Regions from separate parts of the Brevibacillus sp. LEMMJ03 genome, predicted to be linked through region 4. Evidence: riboswitches for the same ligand, from Rfam matches in the RefSeq annotation. Region 4 holds a riboswitch; each other region holds the start of a gene.
The links. Region 4 has a riboswitch for cyclic di-AMP ahead of ehuB (ectoine/hydroxyectoine ABC transporter substrate-binding protein EhuB). Riboswitches for the same ligand answer to the same signal wherever they lie in the genome.
Positions count from the first base shown of each region.

Region 1: linked by a shared signal. The riboswitch ahead of FOI68_RS13380 (C40 family peptidase) and the one ahead of ehuB (ectoine/hydroxyectoine ABC transporter substrate-binding protein EhuB) in region 4 are both predicted to bind cyclic di-AMP.
Region 2: linked by a shared signal. The riboswitch ahead of FOI68_RS07260 (APC family permease) and the one ahead of ehuB (ectoine/hydroxyectoine ABC transporter substrate-binding protein EhuB) in region 4 are both predicted to bind cyclic di-AMP.
Region 3: linked by a shared signal. The riboswitch ahead of FOI68_RS13830 (CAP domain-containing protein) and the one ahead of ehuB (ectoine/hydroxyectoine ABC transporter substrate-binding protein EhuB) in region 4 are both predicted to bind cyclic di-AMP.

Region 1 is NZ_VKJN01000009.1:146,175-151,695, forward strand. It holds gene FOI68_RS13370 (sensor histidine kinase) at 1-745, opposite strand, end outside; gene FOI68_RS13375 (response regulator transcription factor) at 746-1,465, opposite strand; gene FOI68_RS13380 (C40 family peptidase) at 1,679-2,296, opposite strand; cyclic di-AMP (ydaO/yuaA leader) riboswitch at 2,302-2,443, opposite strand; gene FOI68_RS13385 (LiaF transmembrane domain-containing protein) at 2,746-3,159, shown strand; gene FOI68_RS13390 (PspA/IM30 family protein) at 3,244-3,939, shown strand; gene FOI68_RS13395 (class I SAM-dependent methyltransferase) at 4,027-4,605, shown strand; gene liaF (cell wall-active antibiotics response protein LiaF) at 4,620-5,477, shown strand; gene FOI68_RS13405 (sensor histidine kinase) at 5,491-5,521, shown strand, end outside.
Region 2 is NZ_VKJN01000004.1:187,159-192,679, reverse strand. It holds gene FOI68_RS07270 (aspartate aminotransferase family protein) at 1-113, opposite strand, end outside; gene FOI68_RS07265 (dicarboxylate/amino acid:cation symporter) at 217-1,479, shown strand; gene FOI68_RS07260 (APC family permease) at 1,618-3,441, opposite strand; cyclic di-AMP (ydaO/yuaA leader) riboswitch at 3,551-3,676, opposite strand; gene FOI68_RS07255 (SOS response-associated peptidase) at 3,912-4,586, opposite strand; gene FOI68_RS07250 (ArsR/SmtB family transcription factor) at 4,761-5,063, shown strand; gene FOI68_RS07245 (LLM class oxidoreductase) at 5,169-5,521, shown strand, end outside.
Region 3 is NZ_VKJN01000010.1:33,935-39,455, reverse strand. It holds gene def (peptide deformylase) at 1-118, shown strand, start outside; gene FOI68_RS13840 (homoserine dehydrogenase) at 173-1,189, shown strand; partial or broken gene FOI68_RS13835 (PhzF family phenazine biosynthesis isomerase) at 1,333-2,066, shown strand; gene FOI68_RS13830 (CAP domain-containing protein) at 2,133-2,831, opposite strand; cyclic di-AMP (ydaO/yuaA leader) riboswitch at 2,839-2,989, opposite strand; gene FOI68_RS23510 (hypothetical protein) at 3,168-3,323, shown strand; gene FOI68_RS13825 (aminoglycoside phosphotransferase family protein) at 3,561-4,526, shown strand; gene FOI68_RS13820 (2-phosphosulfolactate phosphatase) at 4,564-5,298, shown strand; gene FOI68_RS23505 (hypothetical protein) at 5,313-5,486, shown strand; partial or broken gene FOI68_RS23985 (TrmB family transcriptional regulator) at 5,479-5,521, opposite strand, start outside.
Region 4 is NZ_VKJN01000003.1:19,968-25,488, forward strand. It holds gene FOI68_RS04805 (ATP-binding cassette domain-containing protein) at 1-569, shown strand, start outside; gene FOI68_RS04810 (L,D-transpeptidase) at 1,682-2,038, opposite strand; gene FOI68_RS04815 (hypothetical protein) at 2,189-2,788, opposite strand; cyclic di-AMP (ydaO/yuaA leader) riboswitch at 3,123-3,258, shown strand; gene ehuB (ectoine/hydroxyectoine ABC transporter substrate-binding protein EhuB) at 3,463-4,362, shown strand; gene ehuC (ectoine/hydroxyectoine ABC transporter permease subunit EhuC) at 4,398-5,045, shown strand; gene ehuD (ectoine/hydroxyectoine ABC transporter permease subunit EhuD) at 5,049-5,521, shown strand, end outside.

The DNA.
Region 1 (5,521 bases), on a different contig from region 4:
TCAGCGGCGTGCGGAAGTCGTGGGCGATGGCCGAGATCAGTTCGGACTGCCGGTCCTCGGCAAGCCGGAGTTCGTCCACCATGTCGGAAAAGTAGCCGAACAACTGGCCAAACTCGTCGTGCGAGCGGTAGGTAAACGAGACGTACCGCTTGCCTTCCCGGATTTCCTGCGTCACGCGGGACAGTTCGCTGACCGGCCGCAGGATCCAGCGGACAAAAAAGGTGAGCAGGATGAGGCCGACCAGCGCGATGCTGCCGTAGATGAACCACAGCATCATCGAGACGCCTTTGGTGGCGAGAATGTCCGATTCATCCGTGTAGAAGTAGATGATCGTATGCCCCTGCCGCGGGGGTTCGTGCTGAAAGTGGTATTCCGCGACCACCTTCAGATCGCTTTTCTCCGGATCGGCCGGACTCGTTTTCAGCGGGTTTTTCAGGTTGTAGGCCTGTGACGTCTTGATGTAAATGGGGTTGCCGTCAGCGTCCGTGACCACCATTTTGTACATCAGGTCTTCCGGAAGCTGTGCCTCCAGCTCCCGCCGCTCGGTCGGATCCTTGAACACGCTGGAGTTCAACAACTGGTTGACCCGCACCTTCTCCGCCGTTTCCTTCTCGTACCGGTACTGGTTGTGCCGGTCCGTCTTCAACTGTTCCACGATGATGTCTTCGAAGACGAACTTGAACAGGAGCAGGTTGAGTACGATCAAGGCGATAAACGAGAGGAACAGCTTGTTCCGGATGCTCATCTACACTTTCTCCCCGATGAATACGTACCCCGTCCCCCATTGCGTTTTGATGAACTGGCGATCCGTCTCCAATTTTTCGCGCAGGTTCTTGATGTGCACGGTGACCGTGTTGAGCGAGCCGTAGCCGTATCCCCAGACGCGGTCGTAGATCTGCTCCCGCGTGAAGACGATGCCCGCGTTTTCGGCCAAAAAGGTAAGCAGTTGAAACTCCTTGGTGGACAGATCGATCTTTTGGTCGTTGACGTAAACGGAGTACGTTTCCTTGTGAATTTCCAGCCCCTTGAACTTCAGGACGGTAATGGAGGATGCCGAGGTCTCTTTCTCCGCCGCCTCCTCGCTGTGACGGCGAATGCGTTCGTAGCGGCGCAGGTGGGCGCGGATGCGGGCAAGCAGTTCTTCCGTGTCAAACGGCTTGGTGATGTAGTCGTCGGCGCCGATCTCAAAGCCGACCACCTTGTCGACCGCTTTGCCCTTGGCGCTGAGAAAGAGGATGGGCAGCTCCCACTCGCGGCGAATCTGCGAGCAGAGCTCGTAGCCGCTCATGCCGGGCATCATGATGTCGAGCAGAATCAGGTTGGGCTTGGTGCCCGACTTCAGCAGTTCCAGCGCCTGCTCGCTGCTCTGCGCCGTGGAAACGTCGTATCCTTCGCTTCCCAAAATATCTTCCAGCAGCTCGAGTATTTCCTCGTTGTCGTCCACAATCAAAACATGGTCTTTCACCGGTACTCTCCCCCAGTCACCACATGTGTTCTGGTCCTATTCCTTTTATCATATCACGGTTTGCCCGCACGCGGGGACATAATCCCGTCCTTCCCGGCCGGACAGTCCAGGCAGCGTCGAAAAACGGATGTTACTACCTCTTGACACCAGGTGCTAAACAAATCCAGAAAAAGCCAGAGACCTGTCGTCCCTGGCTTGTACGCTGTGCGTCGATTACTGCTGCTGCCGCGGTTGTGATTGCTGCTGCTGTTGAGTTTGCTGCTGTTGTGGAGTCTGGGGCTGTTGTTTCGATTGTTCTTGCTGCCGCTGCGGCTGCTGCTTCGCATCGGGCAGCGATGCTGCTTGTACCGGTTTCTTTTTCTGTGGAGCCTCGGCAATGGCCTCAAGCACAGGCAGGGCAATCCGTTTGGCGCCCACAAAGCGCTTGCCCCAGTAATACGGATCGTTCAGCCTCGTGTTGACGACTCCTTTGCCGCTCTCCGCGTGTACAAACATGCCGTTTCCGATGTAGATGCCCACGTGTGAAATGCTGCGCCCGTTGGTGTTGAAAAAGACCAGGTCACCCGGCTGGAGATCGCTGCGGGACACCGGTACTCCCAACTTGAATTGGGCGGACGACGAATGAGGCAGATCTACACCCAGCGCGTCAAACACATAGCGCGTAAAACCGGAGCAGTCAAATCCGTTTTTGGTCGTGCCGGACGACTTGTAAGGAGCGCCGTACAGGTCGTTGACGACACCCATCAAGGAAGATTCCTCCTGGGCGTGTGCAGCGCCGGCTCCCATTGCAAGCATCCCGGCGATGAAGAGAGTAACCACCGTTTTGCGCAAGAGAAACTGCTCCTTTCCTGAGCCTACGAGGTTAGCTGATGGGTTCGGTCGAAAGGATTGCCCTAGGCGGCCGGCAAGCGGCGGCCATTCACCCCGAAAAACGTGGGTCCCCCGTTTCCGCATAGCGGAATTCGGCTAATTTCGATGTTTTTTTACACGCACTCCAGCACAATTCAACACGTGTCCGATTTTTCCTGTCTTTTTGCTTGGTTGTTCACAATTTTGACACAAAATGTTGTCATAAATCGGAAACGATTCGTGTCGACCATGCCGGCGCACGATTCGCCAAAGCGCGGGTGCATGCTTGTCCGATTGCGGAAGGAAGGCGTCTCCGCCCCGGGACGGAGGGAAAAACCAACCGCCCGCCCGTTATGGCGAGCCCTGTCAGCCGTCTACAATAAAGCCATGAGGGTGACACCCAAACAAAGTCGATGGGAGGGTAGCAGTTGATGAGCGAGCGGTCTGGAAAAGTGCTTCTCGGACTGGTCCTGCTGCTCATAGGCGGGTTGGTCTTGCTGGATCAGATCGGCATTGACGGCGGCGATCTGCTCGGTGTGCTGATTCCCGGGCTGATCATGCTGTACGGCGCCCGCAAAGTGATGGGAAGTTCAGGTTCGCGTTTTAGCGGCGTACTGATCTTTCTGTTCGGGTTCCTGATGCTGATCGGCAAGCTGCATCTGCTGTTTCACGCCGTGCTGGCCATCGGGGTCATTTACCTGGGCTTCCGCTTGCTTCGCCAACGGGATGTGCCGGATCACCCGGTTCCGACCGTCTGGGAGCGGCAGTGGGCACAGCGCGTGCTGCGAGAAAATGACGCATTGGATCGATGGGAGCAAAGCGTAACCAAGCGGCAGCAGCCGTAATCCCCGCGCCGGCATGGCCGGGTCGCAGGACAAGGATGTTAAAACAACCATGATCATGTGATATGATGAGGAGGACAAGTGACAATGGGTATCTTGAAACGCTTGCGTGATTTGACGGTGGCTTCGGTGAACGACGTGCTGGATTCGATGGAAGATCCGGTGGTAATGCTGAACCAGTACATGCGTGACATGGAAGTGGAGATCGGCCAGGTGGAAGTGGCCGTCGCCCGTCAGGTGGCGCTGGAGAAGAAATTCCGCCAGCAGTGGGAAGAGGCGCTCGCCCTCGTGGAAAAACGGGATCGCCAGGTAAAACTGGCGCTAACCGAAGGCGAAGACGAACTGGCGCGCCGCGCGCTTGCCGACAAGAAGCAGTACGAAGCGCGTGCCCAGGAGTACGAGGCGCTCTACCAGTCCGCTTCGGAAGCGGCGCAAAAGATGCGCGAAAAGCTGGCTGAGCTGAAAGAAGAGTTTTACAAGATGCGGGCGAAAAAATACACCCTGATGGCCCGCGCCCAAGTAGCCAAGACGCAGAAGCAGGTGAATCAGGCCATCGTCGGGATGGGCAGCGAAACGGCGAGCCGCGGATTTGCCCGGATGGAAGAAAAAGTGATGCGCATGGAGGCGGAAGCGGATTTAAGCGGCCAGTGGCGCAATACCAGCGCAGGCTTGGACCACTCCCTGAGCAAATGGGAGAAGGACGACCTGGACGCCGAACTGGCGAAGATCAAAGCCTCCCTGCTTGAACAGAAGGAAACGCCGCAGCAAACGGAACAGGCGTAAGCGAGAGGAACGGCGGCGTTTGATGTAGAATAGAACCAAAGGCAGCCTGGGAAACAGGCTGCTTTTCCCCTAGAGGAGGTTCTTTTTTTGGCAGACTTCTTGGTGTTTTTGCGACGGTTTATCGCCGAACCCGGACGTGTCGGCAGCATCATCCCCAGCTCCCGGTTTCTCTGCGCGCGCATGCTGAGCCGCGTGGATTGGGCAAACGCTGGCGTCATCGTTGAACTGGGGCCGGGCACGGGTGTGTTTACCCAGGCCATTCTCCAGAAAAAGCGGCCGGACGCCCGTTATCTTCTGGTTGAGCGTGATCCCCAGTTTCGGGCCGTGCTGCGCGACCGGTTTCCCGAGGTGCCGATTCGGGAAGAGGCCATGAAGCTTGGCCAGTATATGGAGGAAATGAGGTTGGGCAAAGCCGACGTAATCATCTCGGGCCTTCCTTTTGCCATCTTTCCGGAAACGCTGCGCACCGGCATTCTGGACCAAATTCAATCCGTGCTGGCCCCCGGCGGGCTGTTCATCACGTTTCAATACTCGCTGCAACTGCAATCGGAGCTGCAGGCGCGGTTTCAACGGGTGGAGACGGGTTTCACGCCGTTGAACATTCCGCCTGCGTTTATCTATACATGCCGTAACGGTTGGAAGGAAAATGAGCGGCATGGGGCGTAAGAGAGGAGACTCCTGTGAAACTGTCCCGCTTGCACAAAATGACGGCTGGTGTTCTGATCATTTTGACGGGCATTGGCCTGTTGCTCGACACCTTGCATATCATTTCGTTCAGTTTGTTCAGCCTGTGGCCGATGGTGTTGGTGTACGTCGGCGTGCGCATGTGGGAGAAGCAAAAACGCATCAGAGGCGGCCTTTTGGCCGGGTTTGGCGTCCTCATCGCGCTGGACATGTGGTTTGGCGTGGGATTCCATGACCTGTTCCATTTCGTCGTCCCTCTGGCGTTGATCTATTTTGGCTTCCGCCTGATCCGGGGGCGCTCGCGGTCGCGCGACGGACGAGCGGACACGGTCGGTGACTCGGGCGGTTTCTCCCCGGAGTGGGACACGCCGGACGATGCGCCGTTTTACCAAAAGGCGGCTCGCTGGGCCAAGCAAAAAGGATACGGGCCTGTCTTCGAGGACCGGGTGGAGACGCCGTTTCACCCCGGCTGCATTCTGCGGCCCAAGGATACCCGCAGTTCGCTGATCGGCGATTTTCATCTCACGTCCGGAAGGTTTGAACTGGATCAACTGCACATTTGGCACGGCATCGGGGATGTGGTGATCGACCTGTCGCGGGCGATGGTGATGCAGGAGGAAGCGTTCCTGACTGTCGACGGCTGGGTGGGGGACGTCACCATATACGTGCCGGTCGACATGCCGGTTGCCGTTACCGCCGAGGTGAGCATTGGCGACCTGGAAGTGTTTGGACACCGGCAAGGCGGCATCAGCCGCAGCGTGATGGTCCGCTCCGAGCAGTACGAGCAGGCCGCTCAAAAAGTGCATTTGCAAATCTCGCTGCTTGTCGGCGATATAAAAGTCAAGTACATCTAGGGGGTACTGACCGATGCGTCGACAGCGATTAGCGAGCGTACAAT
Region 2 (5,521 bases), on a different contig from region 4:
TAGCGAAGATTTCCGTTCACTCCGCCTGCAATCAGCGTATGGGCCTGCTCAAAAAACGCGGCCGATTTCGGGCGTTTTTCGCGGTAGTGCTGCTGTAAGGAAGAAAGGTTCATGGTGAATCCCTCCACGTCTATGATGAAATAATTATTGCACCACCAAAAGATATAAGCAATAATAATTTCATGTGATAGTAAAATTAAGAAAAGGGGGAATTGTATGAAAACAAGATCGGCTTTTTACATTCTCGGGGCCACCGTGCTGGGAGCGCTGTTCGGGCATGTCTTCCCGGAAGCGGGGACAGCCATAAAACCGCTGGGCGATGCGTTCATTCGCCTGATCAAGATGGTCGTGATCCCCGTGATCGTGACGACCCTGCTGGTTGGGATCACGGGCATTGGCGATATCAAGCGCATGGGGCGCGTGGGCCTGAAAACGATCATTTGGTTTGAAGTGATTACGACGCTCATCCTGTTCATCGGATTGGCCGTCGGCAACCTCGTACAGCCCGGAAAGGGAATCGACCTGAGCCAGCTACCCAAAGCCGATATTACCGCGATTGCCTCGAATACCTCGAAAGTACTGGACGCGAAAACCCTTCTCCTGAACATCATTCCGACCAACATTGTCGATGTGCTTGCGAAAAGCGACCTTCTGGCCGTCATCTTTTTCTGCATCATGTTCGGCATCGCGCTGGTCGGTCTCGGAAACGAAGCGAAGCCCTTCCTGTCCATCATGGAAATCGCATCGAAAGCGTCGTTTCGTCTCGTCAATCTGGTGATGAAGGTTGCCCCGATCGGCGTGTTTGCGCTCATGTCGGCTACCATTGGCACGTATGGAATCGCGCTGCTGTTCCCGCTCCTTAAACTCATCGGGACTGCCTACCTGGGGCTGGCTGTCCTCGTGTTCGGCCTCTTTCCGCTGGTCGCTGTGTTCCTTTCCATCCGCATCACTGACGTGTACAGGATGATTTGGGACCTGATGGTGATTGGCGCTTCCACCGGGAGTACCGAGACGGTCGTGCCTCAACTGATGCAGCGTCTGGAAAAATTCGGCGTCCCCACATACATCACTTCGTTTGTCATTCCGGCGGGCATGCCGTTAAATTCGGACGGCACCACGCTTTACCTGACCATTGCCGGCTTGTTTATCGCCCAAGCGTTTGGCATTGACATGAACCTGCAGCAGCAGCTCATGATGGTGCTGTTTTTCGTTGTCACCAGCAAAGGGGTGGCCGCGGTTCCGTCGTCTTCCATGGTGATTCTGCTGGCCACCGCTACCGCCGTCGGTTTGCCTGCTGAAGGCGTAGCCCTCATTCTCGGGATTGACCGGGTCATCGACATGGCACGTACCGCGGTGAATGTGATGGGGCATGTCTTTTCATGCGTAGCCGTGGCGAGATGGGAAGGCGTCTTTCAAAAGGGGCCTGTCGTCCTTGACGGGATGGCGGCTTCTTCCGAACGCGGAAGTCTTTCCTCGTGATTCATCAGGAGAGCGCGTGCACCGGTCATTCGTCCGGAACCCCTGCAAAACGGATCGAACTGGAAAGGCATGTACGGTATGGACATGAAAAAGGAAAAACCAGGTCACTGCTCTCAAGTGACCTGGTTTTGGGTAGGGTTACTCATGCAGGTGAAACGGTATCGTTGACACGACCACGTCTTTCCGATAGATCAGCGCGGCTTTCAGCAGGAATGCCGTTTGGTTGTGCAATAACGCATGCCACCATTTGCGGACGATGAACTGCGGGACGAGCACGGTAATAAACGCATCCCCTTCTTTTTCCTTCTCCAGGGTATCGATGTACTTCAAGAGCGGCGCAATCACGGTTCGGTAAGGCGAACGCAAAATAATCAACGGAACGTTCGGATTCCATTTTTCCCATTTTTCCCGCATTTGTCCCGCATGTTCATCATCAAAATCGACGGTGACCGCTACGATGTCATCCGAGATCCCCTTGGCGTACGAAATCGATTGCGCCACCACTTTGCTGATTCCGGAGATCGGGATAATGACTTTGGTCTTCACTTGCTGCGGATGGGCATGCAGATCCAGACGCAGTTCCTTTGCAATCTTGCTGTAATGGTTCCGGATCACGTAAAACATCCACACCACCACGGGAATGGCAACCGTGACCATCCATGCCCCTTCGGTGAATTTGGAAACGATCGTAATGACCGTAACCAGCCCCGTGATCAAGGTGCCGAATCCAATCACGGCAATGCGGGCAATGCCTTTCTTTTTCTCACGCAGGAGCGCTTTCATCATGCCCCATTGGGCGATCGTAAAGGACAGAAACACGCCAACGGCATACAGCGGAATCAACGCGTGCGTATCGCCATGAAAGACGAGTATCAGCAGAATGGACAGCACGCTGAGCAGCGCAATCCCGTTGGAAAACACAAGACGGTCTCCCCGCATTGTCAGCTTCCGGGGCAGGAAACGGTCTTGGGCAATGATCGAGGTCAACTGGGGGAATCCCGTGAAACTGGTATTGGCCGCCAGGAACAGAATGAGCGTTGTGGCCACCTGAATGACGTAGTACAGCGGCCCGCGGCCAAATACATGTTCCGCGATTTGCGACACTACCGTCTCATGTTCTTTGGGGGCGATTCCGAACGCATACGCCAACAGCGTAATCCCAAAAAACATCATCCCCAGCAAAAGCGACATCCATGTCATGGTGATCGCCGCATTGCGCGGCGCCGGCGACCGGAAAGCCGGCACGCCGTTGCTGATCGCTTCCACTCCGGTTAACGCCGAACAGCCTGACGCAAAAGCACGGAACAGCAGCAGCATCCCCGCCCACGTCCACATGTCAGCGGCGGGGGCTGCCCCCTGCGCGTGATAACCGTGCCAGCCCTCTTTCCAGATTTGGATCCCTCCCACCGCGATCATCAGCAGGATCGACAAGATAAAGAGGTACGTCGGGAAAGCGAACACGGTGGCCGATTCCCGAATGCCCCGCAGGTTCAGGATCATGAGGAGCATCACGAGAAAGACAGCCAGCTCCACTCTCCAGGGAAGCAAAGAAGGAAAGGCGGACAGCAGCGCTGCGACCCCGGAACTGATGCTGACGGCAACCGTGAGCACATAGTCGATCATCAACGCCGCTCCGGCCACCAGACTGGCAGGCGTGTTCACGTGCTCCCTGGCGACAATGTACGCCCCTCCCCCAGAGGGAAACGCATGGACAATCTGACGGTAGGAGAGCGTCACGACCGTCAGCAATACCAGAATCGCGATGGCGATCGGGAGGGAATAAGCAAACGCGCCGAATCCAATCAGGGCAAGCACGAGCAAAATCTCTTCCGTAGCGTACGCGACCGATGAGAGCGCATCTGACGAAAAGATCGCCAGCGCTTTCCATTTCGGCAATTTTTCGTGAGCGATTTGCCTTGTTCGCAATGGTGACCCAATGAAGAAACGCTTTAACTGACCAATTGTCATTCGTGACTGACCTTCCTTCGGGTTGGATTTGCCTGGAAAACGAGAAAAAAGGCCACAAAGGTAGTATTACCCTTGCAGCCGCAGCCTCGACATCACAAGTGCATCCCCCTTTCCACAACGCTTACGAGGTTAGCTGACGGATTCGGGCAGTGGAATTAGCCCTACGCATGTTCTGCGATTCACCCCAAAAAGTGGTTCCCCCGCTCTTTCGATTCAGCGTGTCACGATATGAAATTCTCCCTCCAAACATAATCCCGTCTCCCCCAACGTGCAACGGGTACGCCGCTCAATGAAAGCGCATACAAACCTGTCTATGTTTTTCTTTCGAATGAAATCGAATGCACACGCAATAACTCGTGATGGCGGATGGGATGAGCACACGAGGTTCTTTCCCAGGAAAACGCAGCAGGATAAAATAGAAATGGCAAACGCACCGCAGCCAGGCGCTGACGGAGTTTTCCCCGCTATGACCAGGGGGCCTCTTCCAAACACTCCGGCCGGTCGTTTTTCGGATTCCCGACCATCGCCGATACGGGATATGCCTTCATCGCCTGGGGATCGTACGGTACGAGCAGCGACTGCAGCCATTCCGCATCGAACCTGTCCCGGTCGAGCCACGCGCTCTCATGTTCCGGACGCAGTATCACCGGCATCCGGTCGTGGATGTCTGCGACGAGCTCGTTGGGCCGGGTGGTAATGATCGTGCAGGTGTGAAGCTTGTGGCCGTCAGGCGCCGTCCAGGTGTCAAACAGGCCGGCGAAGGCAAAGGGTTCTCCGTCCCGCATGGTGATGCGCATCGGCTGTTTCCCCCGGGCCATCTGCTTCCACTCGTAGAAGCCGTCGGCCGGGATCATGCAGCGCTTGCGTTCGAACAGCCGCCGAAAAGCCGGCTTCTCCCGCAGCGTTTCGGCGCGGGCGTTGATCATCTTGGAGCCGATCTTCTCGTCCCACGCCCACGACGGAACCAGGCCCCAGCGCAGTTGGCCGATTCTGCGGCGACCGCCGTCGGCAAGTATGGCCGGGATGGGCTGGCCGGGAGCAATGTTGTACCGCGGCTTCCATTCAAACGGGATGTCCTGCAGGTGAAATCGGCTCATCAGTTTTTCCGGGGCGGTGACCAGCGTGAAACGGCCGCACATGGGCAATCTCCCTCCTGCCACCAGCTTTCCCGGGCTCAAGGAAAAACATCCCCGTCCAAGCGAGGGAGGGTGTGGTGTTGTCTTCCCCTGACATTGGCGGAATCATGCAGCCAGCCCGCTTTCGAAATGTGGGATACTGTAAGAGATACACGAAAGAAGAATCTGGAGGATATCATGGAACTTTTGGACGTATTGAAAGCCTTGTCCAATGAAACGAGGCTGCAGATCATACAGTGGTTAAAACAACCGGACGTTCACTTTCCCAAACCGCTTCACGGAGACATCCACGAAGACGGGGTTTGCGTGAGCGACATTCAAAAAAAGGTGGGATTGTCCCAATCCACCGTGTCCCTGTATCTGTCCATGCTGCAAAAAGCGGGATTGATAAAAGCAAAACGGATTGGGCAATTTACGTATTACAAGCGGGATGAGGAAAACATCAAAAAAGTGATGGAACGGTTATCAAGGGATCTGTAAGGGGACGGATTTTTACACATTTACACTTTTGGGCTTGTAGGTTCCCTGCCCTTTCTTTTATTATTATATCGACAATTATAGATATATAGATATGGAGGGATCATCATGAACCGGTTTGACAACCACAAGGGTTACACGCGCATGTATCAGGAAAACAAACTGACGCTGGGGCTGTTCTTCCCGCTGGAATCATACCAAGGCAGCGTTCCGGAGATGGACATGGACAAGCAGCTGAAACTGGCCAAACGAGCGGAAGAGCTGAATTTTGCCGCATTGTGGGTCCGGGATGTTCCGCTGCATGACCCCCATTTCGGCGATGCGGGCCAAATGTATGATCCCTGGGTCTATCTGGGATATATTGCCGCCCATACCAAGGAGATCGCGCTGGGTACGGCAAGTATTATTCTCACCCTGCGTCACCCGCTGCATGTCGCGAAAGCAGCGGCATCCGTCGACAA
Region 3 (5,521 bases), on a different contig from region 4:
GAATGGAATCCTGTACATCGACTACGTCAACGTCCTGTATGACGCCAACACCGGCAAGCGGCTGAAACCGGAAGCCGCCAATCCGATCCTCGCGCACAAACGCGCATGGGTCCGGTAAACCGGTCTGCCCAGCGATGACGAAACGAGCGAAGCTGCTGAGGGGGAGTCGGGCGTGAAGGACGTGAACGTGATCATTACCGGATTTGGCACGGTGGGCAGAGAAGCGGCCCGCCTGCTGGATGAGCGGCGGGAACGCTACCGGACGCGGTACGGCGTGGAGGTGAGGCTTGTCGGCGTCGCCCGTTCCCGAACCGGCTGCTACGATGATCAGGGTTTGGCCGCGGAGGTTTGGGAGGCGTTTGCGCGCGGCGAACTGGCCGGCGATCCGGCGTGTACGGGAGCCGATTTTCTCACCCGCACCCGCCCTGATGTACTGATCGAAACCGGTCCCTCCGACTACGTCACGGGCGGGGCTGGTTCCGTTTACATGAAAACCGCGCTGGCACAGGGAACGCACGTGATTGCGGTCTCCAAAGGGGCGCTCGTCGCCGACTACCCGGGACTGGCCGCGCTGGCGAAGAAAACCGGCGCCGTCCTGAAAATCAGCGGCGCCACAGCGGCCGCACTGCCAACCGTCGATCTTCTCGAATACAATCTGGCGGGATGCGAAGCGGCCGTCGTGGAAGGCATTTTGACCGGGACGGCCAATTTTGTGCTGAGCAGCATGATGGAAGCGGACATCCCGTACGAGGAAGCGATCCGCCGGGCACAGGAACTGGGGATCGCCGAGCCCGACCCGCGCTTTGACGTGGAGGGATGGGACACCGCCTGCAAGCTGACGATTATCGCCAACGCCGCGTTCGGGGCGGGCCTGCGCCTGGACGACGTGAAGCGGACGGGAATTGCGCATCTGACGCGCGCGCAGATGGACGCGTGGCGGCAGGTCGGACGCGTGCCCAAGCTCGTCGGCAGCATTCGGCGGACGGCGGAAGGGGTGAAAGCGGCCGTGGAACTTCGCCTGTACGAGCGTGACCATCCCTTCGCCCGCGTTCACGGCACGACCAAGGCCATCCGGGTCGAAACGGACGCGATGGGCGAACTGCTGGTCATCGGCGGTAAGTCCGATCCGCGCGCTGCTGCGGCGGCTGCGTTGAAAGATTTGGAGCACATCCTCCAGGCATTCGACTAGAACCGGCTGCCTTCCTGAAATCAAAGAGGGGCGGCCGGCGGGAAGGATGCGGCGCGAAATTGTCCGGTTCCGCCGCAAAGTGACGCACTGTTTCGAAAAAAAACACCGGCGCGATTCTATAGGGGAAAAAGGGGGAAGCGCGAATGGCGGAAGTCAACGTGTATCATTACAATGCGTTTGGCACCGCACCCGACAAGGGCAATCCGGCGGGGGTCGTGCTTGACGCCAGCGATCTTGACGACGAGCACATGCTGGCGGTCGCCCGTCAGGTGGGTTACAACGAAACGGCATTTGTTCTGCCGGCCGAGACGGCTGATCTGCGCATTCGGTTTTTCACGCCCGGCCATGAGGTGAATCTCTGTTCGAGGGTTCCCTGGACGATTTGGCCGGGGCGATCGGGCTGACCAGAGCCGACCTGGACGAGGAACTTCCGGTCATGTACGGCAGCACCGGCATCTGGACCCTTCTGGTTCCGGTGAAGCGGCTGGAATCCTTTCGCCGCATGTCCCCCCGCAATGGGGCGTTTCCGGCCGTGCTCACGACCATGCCCCGTGCGTCCGTCCACCCGTTCTGTCTGGAAACCTACGACCCGTCCGCCCAGATGCACGGACGCCATTTTTCTTCACCGTATTCGGGAACGGTGGAGGATCCGGTGACCGGCACCGCTTCCGGGGTGATGGGCGCCTATTACGCCAGCTACATTCGCACGCCGGACGCGTGGCCGCTGTCGCTTGTCGTGGAGCAGGGGCACGAGATGGGACGGGAAGGGAACGTGCACGTCGAAGTACACCAGGCCGGTGATCAGTTGGATGTCACCATCGCGGGAACGGGCGTCTATGTACGGGAGTCGCTGGTCCGCGTCGAAAGCGGCCGATGACGCCGCCAGCAAAAAAGCCGTGCCTCTCACGCGAGAAGCACGGCTTGCTGATTCTCTGTTCGCTGGTTATCCGGTAAATTCCTGCACCCAGTACCCGTTGTGGTAGGCCACGCCAATTTTCGTGAAGTTCGGATTCAAAATATTGGCACGATGGCCTTGGCTGTTCATCCATTGCTGCATAACTTCCTGCGGGCTGCGCTGACCCATGGCGATATTTTCGCCGGCGGTTCTGAAGGTGATGCCGTATCGTTTCATCATGTCAAACGGAGAACCGTAGGTCGGGCTGGTGTGGCTGAAGTAATGGTTTTGGTACATGTCGACCGCTTTGTCCATGGCCACTTTGGACAGGGCGCTGTCCAGCGTCAGCGGCTTCAGCCCGGCTTTGGCGCGCTCCTGGTTCACCAGGTCGGCCACCTGCTTGGCAAATTGGGAAACGGACGGTGCCGCTTGTTGGGCCGGAGCTTTCGGCTGGGCAACGACCTTGTCACCGGTCGGAGCGGCAGGCTTCTGTACCGGGTACTGTACCGGCAGTTGAACCGGTTTTTGAACCGGCTGTTTCACCGGTACCGGCATGTACACTTTCCATACGGGGCTTACGCTCGGTGCTTGTTGGAAAGAACCGAAGTATTGAACGTAGGGGAACCACTGTTTTTGGCCGGCGATCGATTTGTACGGGCAAGTCGTCGCGGCAAATGCGGACGTGGAAATGCTGGTGACGGCCAATCCCATAGCGATGGCGATGATCGGCTTGGCAAATCGTTTCATGTGCACATCGTCTCCTATTCTTCGCCTACGAGGTTAGTTGTCGGGTTGGGATTGAGGAGACAACCCTTCGCCATTCGGCGATTCACCCCATGCAGACCGTGGTCTGCAAAAAAAGTCCCCCGCACTTCCGCTGTCGGAAGTTTCGGCTTGTTTTTGGCTCGGTTACGAGGATAACAAAGATACCGGCAAAAGGAAACCTTCAAAATATGGAAACGATGGTTGCTCAGCGTGACGACCGGCGGAATGACGCCAGCCGCGCCCGCTGTCATCGGCGGTATAGCAATCTCGGAAATGGAACCATACTAAACGGGAAACCAAAACGGGAGGCGATGAGGGATGGACAAACAGACGGATGTCAATGTGGAACTGCAGCAGGTGGGCGCGTATCCGACAAAGCAGAAAATGCACCAGCAAAACGTGCCGCTGCTGGATGAGGAGGCGCACGAGACGCCCCCGGCGAAGCAGCCTTCCGCCGAAGATACGCAGGGTTGACCAGGCTGTCAGTCCGGCGGAACGATTACCGACAGGGAGTAGAGGAACAAAAAGGTTATCCTGCCCAGGCGGGATAACCTTTTTTCATGACGTTCGTGACGGCCGGCGCTGGCAAATCGACGTGCTCCCATCCATTCCGCCATACATGAAGAAAAAGTTTTGAATAACAAGAATGCTTCTTGTCGTCAGAAGCATGGATGATATAATGAAAAAGCTGCCATTTCTGGGAGGTGTAACATGACCGGACAAATCGAATGGTTGCGAAGCAAAAGTCCCGCCTTTTGTTCAGCAGTCAGCATCGAGCCGATTCACAAAGGATTTTCGTCCGACAGAAAATACCTGGTCCGCATGGAGTCGGGAGAACGGCGAGTCCTGCGCATTGCGGACCAGAGCCGCTGGGAACGAAAGCGGTCTGAGTTTCACACCCTCCATGCCCTGCAGCCGTTCGGGGCGAGCATTCCGCAGCCGATTGAATGCGGGATCGCAGAGGACCTGCAGATTTGCTACATCCTGCTGTCCCATATCGACGGAGAGGACGCCAGGGACATCCTGCCTCTCTGTACGGAAGAAGAACAGTTCTGCATCGGATGGCAGGCGGGTCAAGACCTGAAGAAATTGCACCAGCTTCACGCTCCGTCCGACATCCCCGCCTGGCATTCGCGAGCCGTCCAAAAACACGCGAGATACCTCGAAGCGTATCGCACCGCTGGTCTGGCCATCCCGCACGACGAGAAAATCATGGTGTTTGTGGAAGAAAACAAAGCGTATCTGCGCAAGCGGCCAAACCGGTTCCAGCACGATGACTTCCACGTGGGCAATCTGATCGCAAAGGACAAGCAGTACGCCGGGGCCATCGATTTCGACCGGTACGATTGGGGAGACCCCATCCACGACTTTTGCAAGCTGGCCTTGTTCAGCAGGGAGGTAAGCGTTCCCTTTTGCTTCGGCCAGATCTGCGGATATTTTTATCCGAACGAGATCCCGCCGGCGTTTTGGACGCTGTACGCGGTCTACGTGGCGATGAGCCTGTTCTCCGCCGTGGTCTGGACCGCCCGCGTGGTTCCGGACCAGCTTCAGGAGATGCTCAGCCGAGTGCGGCTCATTGCGGAAGATCACCTGTATTTTGAACGCGTGGAACCGGCGTGGTTTTCGGCAGACCGCGACAAGTGGGAATCGGTTGCGCGGTCGCTGTGCCAACATTGATGGTGAACACGCAATCCTGGAAAGGTAGGGGAAGAAAATGGCGGATGTGGCGGTGTTTCAGCAAAACGGGTTTCACGCCCGGTTTGATTGGGGGTATGAAGGGGTAAAGGCCTTGGCACCCGTTTCCGACATCGTCGTGATCGTCGATGTGCTCTCGTTTACCACCTGCGTCGATGTCGTCCTCGCTCGGGGCGGAGTGGTATATCCGTATCGCTTTCGGGACGCGTCCGCCTCGGAATACGCGGCCAGGGTCCATGCCGTTTTGGCCGGTAAACGCGGCGAACCCATCTCGCTGTCTCCCGCTTCGCTCTCCGCGATTCACGAGGGGTGCCGGATCGTACTGCCGTCGCCCAACGGGGCCACGTGCGCCTTTTTGGCAAAGGACAGCGGCGCGGTCGTGGTGGCCGGCAGTTTGCGAAATGCCTCGGCGGTGGCCCGGTTCATCCGACAAACAGGGGGCGTCGTCACGGTGATCGCCAGCGGGGAGCGGTGGCCGGACGGCAGCCTCCGTCCCGCTTTCGAGGACATGGTTGCGGCGGGGGCGATCCTCGGCGAGCTTCGCGGATACTGGCTTTCTCCGGAGGCCCGCCTGGCTGTCGCTGCCTTTGACGCCACCAAGCCGGAGCTGTACCCGCTGCTGTGTGAGTCCGCCTCGGGACGGGAGCTGATCGCGGCGGGATTTGCCGAGGATGTGGCGATCGCTTCCGCTTGGAATGCCAGTCAGACGGTTCCTGTGCTCAATCGGGAAGGGGCGTTTGTTCCCGGACGATAGTGGGGGATGAAGCCATGCAGATGTTTTTTCATCCCCCTGCCGCCAAGCCGACGCGCAGGCAGCCGAGAACCGTCGGCAAGCAATCTTTGATGCTCTTCAAGAAACTCTCCTCTGAATTAAACAGTCGTTTAAAAGAACTCTTTCGTCTTCATTTTAAAGGTGAGATGGTTCTGCCCCCGCTTACCTGAACCGTTTTCCCGTCACAACGTGAATCAGATCAGGC
Region 4 (5,521 bases):
GCCAGCCCCTCCACGGCATTCACGCAGAGGTTCGCATCATGTTTCAGGACGCGAGGCTGCTCCCCTGGAAGAAGGTCATCGACAACGTGGCGGTCGGGATCAGAGCGGGAGCGAGGCGGACGGCGGAGGAAGCGCTGCGGCTCGTCGGTCTGTCCGAACGCGCCGGTGAGTGGCCCCGCGTCCTGTCGGGCGGACAGCGGCAGCGTGTCGCGCTGGCCCGCGCCTTGGCGGGAGAGCCCCGGCTGCTCCTGCTGGATGAGCCGTTGGGGGCGCTGGATGCGCTGACCCGGATCGAGATGCAGCGGCTGATCGAAAAGCTGTGGCTGGAACAGGGATTCTCCGCCATTTTGGTGACGCACGACGTGAGCGAAGCGGTCGCCCTGGCCGACCGCGTGGTTCTCCTGGAAGAGGGAAAAGTGGCGATGGACATCAAGATCAACCTGGCCCGGCCCCGGGTGAAGGACAACGGTTTTGCCCACTATGAGCGGGTGATTCTGGACAGAATCCTGGGAACGCGGGAAGAGGAGCCGTTTGTCGCCAAAAAACAAGCGCATTCCTACTCGATCTGATCATGGATCCTGTACGCATGGCCGGAACCGGATGCGAAAAGCCGGCTTTCGCCAGGCAGGCTGGTTTTCTCCTTTCAATCTGGGTTCATTTTTGATACCGGAAAAGTGTATGTAAGGTACATGTATTTGCGTAAACGGCTAAAGGGCCAAGAGCGTTGCCACGCTCCGGCCCTGCACAATAGACGTTCCCCACAAGGGGGCGGCTCTACTGCAGAAGAGAGTAGATCACCAAGCTGCCAGGCTCAAGGGTGATCTACTTTTTTCTGCCGATGTTCAGGGATGTAAAAAATGGAAAATTCGTCAGCGGGGAACCGTAAACGGAAAATCCGCATGAGACGAAGAGGTCTTTGCCCCTTCTTAATCTCCTTTTACAAGGAGAACAAAACCCTAATAGAGAAATTTGTAGACAATGCCATGTTGCGGGGGTCCCACCAAGATTTTCTTGGAGCCATCGCAGAACGGTTGACAAAGGAGAATGATCGTTTGTCCCACTGCTCCCTGGGTACAGCTCTCAAAAAAACGCTCGATGGAATCGAAGCAGCTACCATTTGTCATGTTCCGAATGCCTTTATGACTGTACTGGAGAGCGAAGGAAGGTATTCTCCCTTCTAGTCGGTTTTGGGAAAGGAGGGGCTGTATTGGCCAAGAAGATACTCCATCTGTTTTTAGTGGTGATGTTCACAATCATTATCTACGTTCTCGCACACACCATGTCATATGTTGAGAATGAGCCGATTTCGGGTCTATTGGCGTTACTGTCAGCGATCCTTTTGGTTCATCTGCTTTTCGGGAACAACAAAGGTTGAACCAGGAGATGTGAATGGCCGCACGAGCAATTTACATTGTGTTCGGTCGAGGGATCGTCCGCTGTCTATTCGACGTTCCGATCTCAACAACGTAGGAGAGATCATTAGCTGCAACCCCGGCTGCATGCGAAGGAGCACCGGACATGTCAATGCAAAAGCAGCGCATCCAACGATGATGCGCTGCTTTTACCTATTGCTGTTTTTCGGACTCAAAAGCATTTGAATTCAGATACAGCCGGTGGAAAACAGACTGGCACAGCGTCCCAGCAGCGGGAACGCTGTGCCTTTTGTCTGTCCTGCGTGCTGCTACGGGCGAATCTTCACCGGCGTTCCGATGGGCACCCGTTTGGCCAGGTACTCCACGTCCCGGTTGTGCATGCGGATGCAGCCGTGAGAGACGTACTTGCCGATCGAGGCCGGATTGTTGGTGCCGTGTATGCCGTAATGAGGCCTGCTCAGCCCCAGCCAGTAGGTGCCGAACACGCTGAGCGGGCCGCCCGGGTAGGAGTTCGGGTACGGGACTTTGTTGATGATGGTAAAGTCGCCGCGCGGCGTGGATGTGGCAATTTTGCCCAACCCGACGGGAAACGAGCGGACCAGGCGCTGACCGTCGTACAGATCCAGCCGCAGCCTGGAGATGGAAATGCGGATGTGGTACGGGATGATCTTCACCTCCTCGGCCGGTGGTACTGCGTTGTTTTCATCCTATGCAGCCGCACCGTTCCCGTCCTTTGGGAGGGGAAACGAGGTTTTGCGAGAAAACGCATCCGGCAGGACGGCTGGCGCGCTGTCCGCCTGATGCGTTTTGTCGTGTCAGGTAGAGGTTCCCGTGTAGAGTTGCTGCAGCTCAAGCTGATCGGCAACAGGCCACTGTCCGATGCGCTCGTACGCCTGCTCGCTGATCGGCAGCAGAGTGACCGGCAGACCGTGCTGTTCCATCATTTCCTTGGCAAACACCGCATCGGAGACGAACCAGCAGCCGATCTGCTTTTGTGTGCCATCCTTGAACGTAAACCGCATATACACTTCTGCCGTATCCGCTTTTTTTCCCGTGAGGCCGACCCCGATTTCGGTCTTTTGGACCTGGTTCCAGGCGTAGAGCGTTTCCCTGCCGAAGAACGGGTTCAGATGGACACCCTCGCGATCCACATACGCATAGGTGTTCATGGTCAGCCAGAGAAAGAGGATCGTCACCCCGCCCAGGATCAGTTTGACGCCCTTTTTTACGACAAAGGCGGGCAGAATGAAGAGGCCCGCCAGACAGGCGAGCAGCAGCGACATGTGGGACATCAGCCACGTCTGTTCCGGGTAGACGAACAGCCATTTCAACACCGCCATGAACACGGGGAGCAGCAAGATGCCCAACAGGGAGAGCGGCAGGCCAATTTGAAGAGATCGTTTCGTCCAGGCCACTGTCTATTCCCACCTTTTGGTTTGATTTCCACTAGTTTATACGCCGCCGCGTGACGGCGGTTTCAACGCGGGTTCCCGGTCGGTGCGACCAGCCAAGCCCCACCCGGCGCAGCAGGGAGGACAGGAGTCAACGTTTTTACCAGGAATGAACACAGTAGGATATGGAAGGATCTTTTTGGATGAGACTGGTAATTCCAGGTAACTGCGGCTGAGCGGGCCTGATGCGTGAATATCCGGGATTACCGGGGATGAGGCAGGGGCGGGAGTATGGTAACATGAACCCCATGTTCGAGAACGCCAAAATGGCAAAAGGAGCGTGCCGTATCATCATCCAACCACATACGGGCCTAGTTCCGTTGATGACGGAAACGGGGGAACCATCTTCTGGGGTTAATTCTGTTCCAAACAGAAGGGATGCTTCTGCCATCCTACCCGTCAGCTAACCTCGTCGGCTAAAGCAGATCGATCTTACTCGTACACGACATCCGCTTGTGTTGCGTGCAGAGGGCTGTCCGGCACCCGTTCGGGCAGTCCCCCTGTACCCACGTCAGGTTTTCCGTTTTGTTTGCAGGAAAACAGTCGGCGCATTCGCTTTCCGTCTGGAACGGCCCTCCAGTTGCGGAAGCAGTGCGCCGATTTTTTTCTATCCGTTGACGAAGAAAGGAGAGGTGCGAATGAACAGGAGAAGAACGTGGGCAGCCGCTTGGACGGCGCTGTTGTCTGCCGCACTGCTGGCGGCGGGATGCGCCCAGCAGCAGGCCGCCTCGCCCCGCGCGGGGGAAGCGGCGGAAACCACGCTGGAAAAGGCGAAGCGTCAAGGTTTTGTCACGGTCGGGTTCGCCAACGAGAAGCCGTACGCCTACGCCACGCCTGACGGCAAACTGACCGGGGAAGCGGTGGAAGTGGCGCGGGTGATCCTGAAGCGGCTGGGCATCCCTGAGATCAACGGGGTGCTTACCGAGTTCGGGTCGCTGATTCCCGGTCTGAAGGCAAAGCGTTTTGACGTCATCACCGCGGGCATGTACATCACGCCGCAGCGGGCGCAGGAAGTGGCCTTCGCCAACCCGGAGTACGGCATCGGGGAGGCGCTGGCGGTCAAGAAGGGGAACCCGCTCAACTTGCGCAGCTACCCGGACATCGCGGCCCAACCGCAAGCGAGGGTGGCCGTGATGAGCGGAGCGATTGAGATGGAGTACCTGCAGAAGTCGGGCGTGAAGCCTTCGCAGATGGTGGTGGTGCCCGATCAGCCGTCCGCCGTTGCGGCACTGCAGGCGGGGCGGGCGGACGCGATCACGATGACGGGTCCCTCTCTGCAGGCCGTGCTGGACAGCGCCAAGGACCCCGAACTGGAGAGGGTCATGGATTTCGTGCATCCGGTCATCGACGGCAAAAGCGTCCGCGGGTACGGCGCGGCCGCCTTCCGCAAAGAGGACCAGGATTTCGTCGACGCGTACAACCGCGAGCTGCAAAAGCTGATGGAGTCGGGCGAGCTGCTGCACATCCTGGAGCCGTTTGGCTTCACGGAGCAGGAGCTGCCAGGGGAGGAAACGGCGGCGGAGCTGTCGCGGCCCTGAGCCGATTTCGTTCAAACGAAAGGATGTGATGGAACGTGTCCCTGTTTGACCTGCTTCCCTCGCTTGCAAAAGGAGCCGCCCTGACCGTGGAAGTGACCGTCCTGTCCGCGCTCGTCGCTTTCGCGGCATCGTTTCTGGCCGGATTCGGGCGCCTCTCCAGGCGGAAAAGCGTTCGTGCGCTGACCGCCGTCTACGTGGAGGTGTTTCGCGGCACCTCGCTCTTGGTTCAGTTGTTCTGGCTGTATTACGCGCTGCCGCTGTTGGGAGTGGAGCTGCCTCCGCTGGCGGCGGGGGTGATCGCCTTGGGACTCAACCACGGCGCCTACGGCTCGGAAGTGGTGAGAAGCGCCGTCCTGGCCGTCCCCAGAGGGCAGACGGAAGCGGCCATCGCCCTGAACATGACGCCGTGGCAGCGGATGCGGCGGGTGATCCTGCCGCAGGCGTTTGTCATGATGATTCCGTCCTTCGGCAATCTGCTGATCGAGCTGTTGAAGGGAACCTCCCTGATCTCGCTGATCACACTGGCCGATCTCACCTTTCAGGGGATGGTGCTGCGCACGTTTGACGCGTCCCGAACCTTCGAAATATTCGCGCTCGTTCTGGTCGTCTACTTTGCCCTGGCGTACCCGCTGACGCTGGGCATGCGCGGGCTGGAGCGGCGTCTGACGGCGGGGAGGGTGTAAGCCGTGTGGAGCTGGCCGTTTGCGTGGCAGATTGCGCCTGAGCTGTTGAGAGCCGTACAGACGACCATTGCCGCTACCCTGGCCGGCTTTGCCCTCGCGCTTGTCGGCGGACTGCTGCTGGCGTTCGCGCGGCGGGCGAAGCCGAGGGGCGTGTCTCTCGCCGCGGCGGGCGTCATCGAGTTCGTTCGCAGCACGCCGCTCCTGGTCCAACTGTACGTGCTCTTCTACGGTCTCCCCTCGGCAGGCATTTCCCTGCCGCCGTTTGCGGCAGGCGTCCTGGGATTGGGCATTCACTACAGCGCCTACCTGGCTGAAGTGTACCGTTCGGGAATTGAGTCCGTTCCCCGGGGACAGTGGGAGGCGGCGACGGCGCTGAACTTTTCCAGACGACAGACGTGGACGCGCATCATCCTTCCCCAGGCGATCCGCCCGATCATACCGGTGCTGGGCAACTACCTGATCGTCATGTTCAAGGA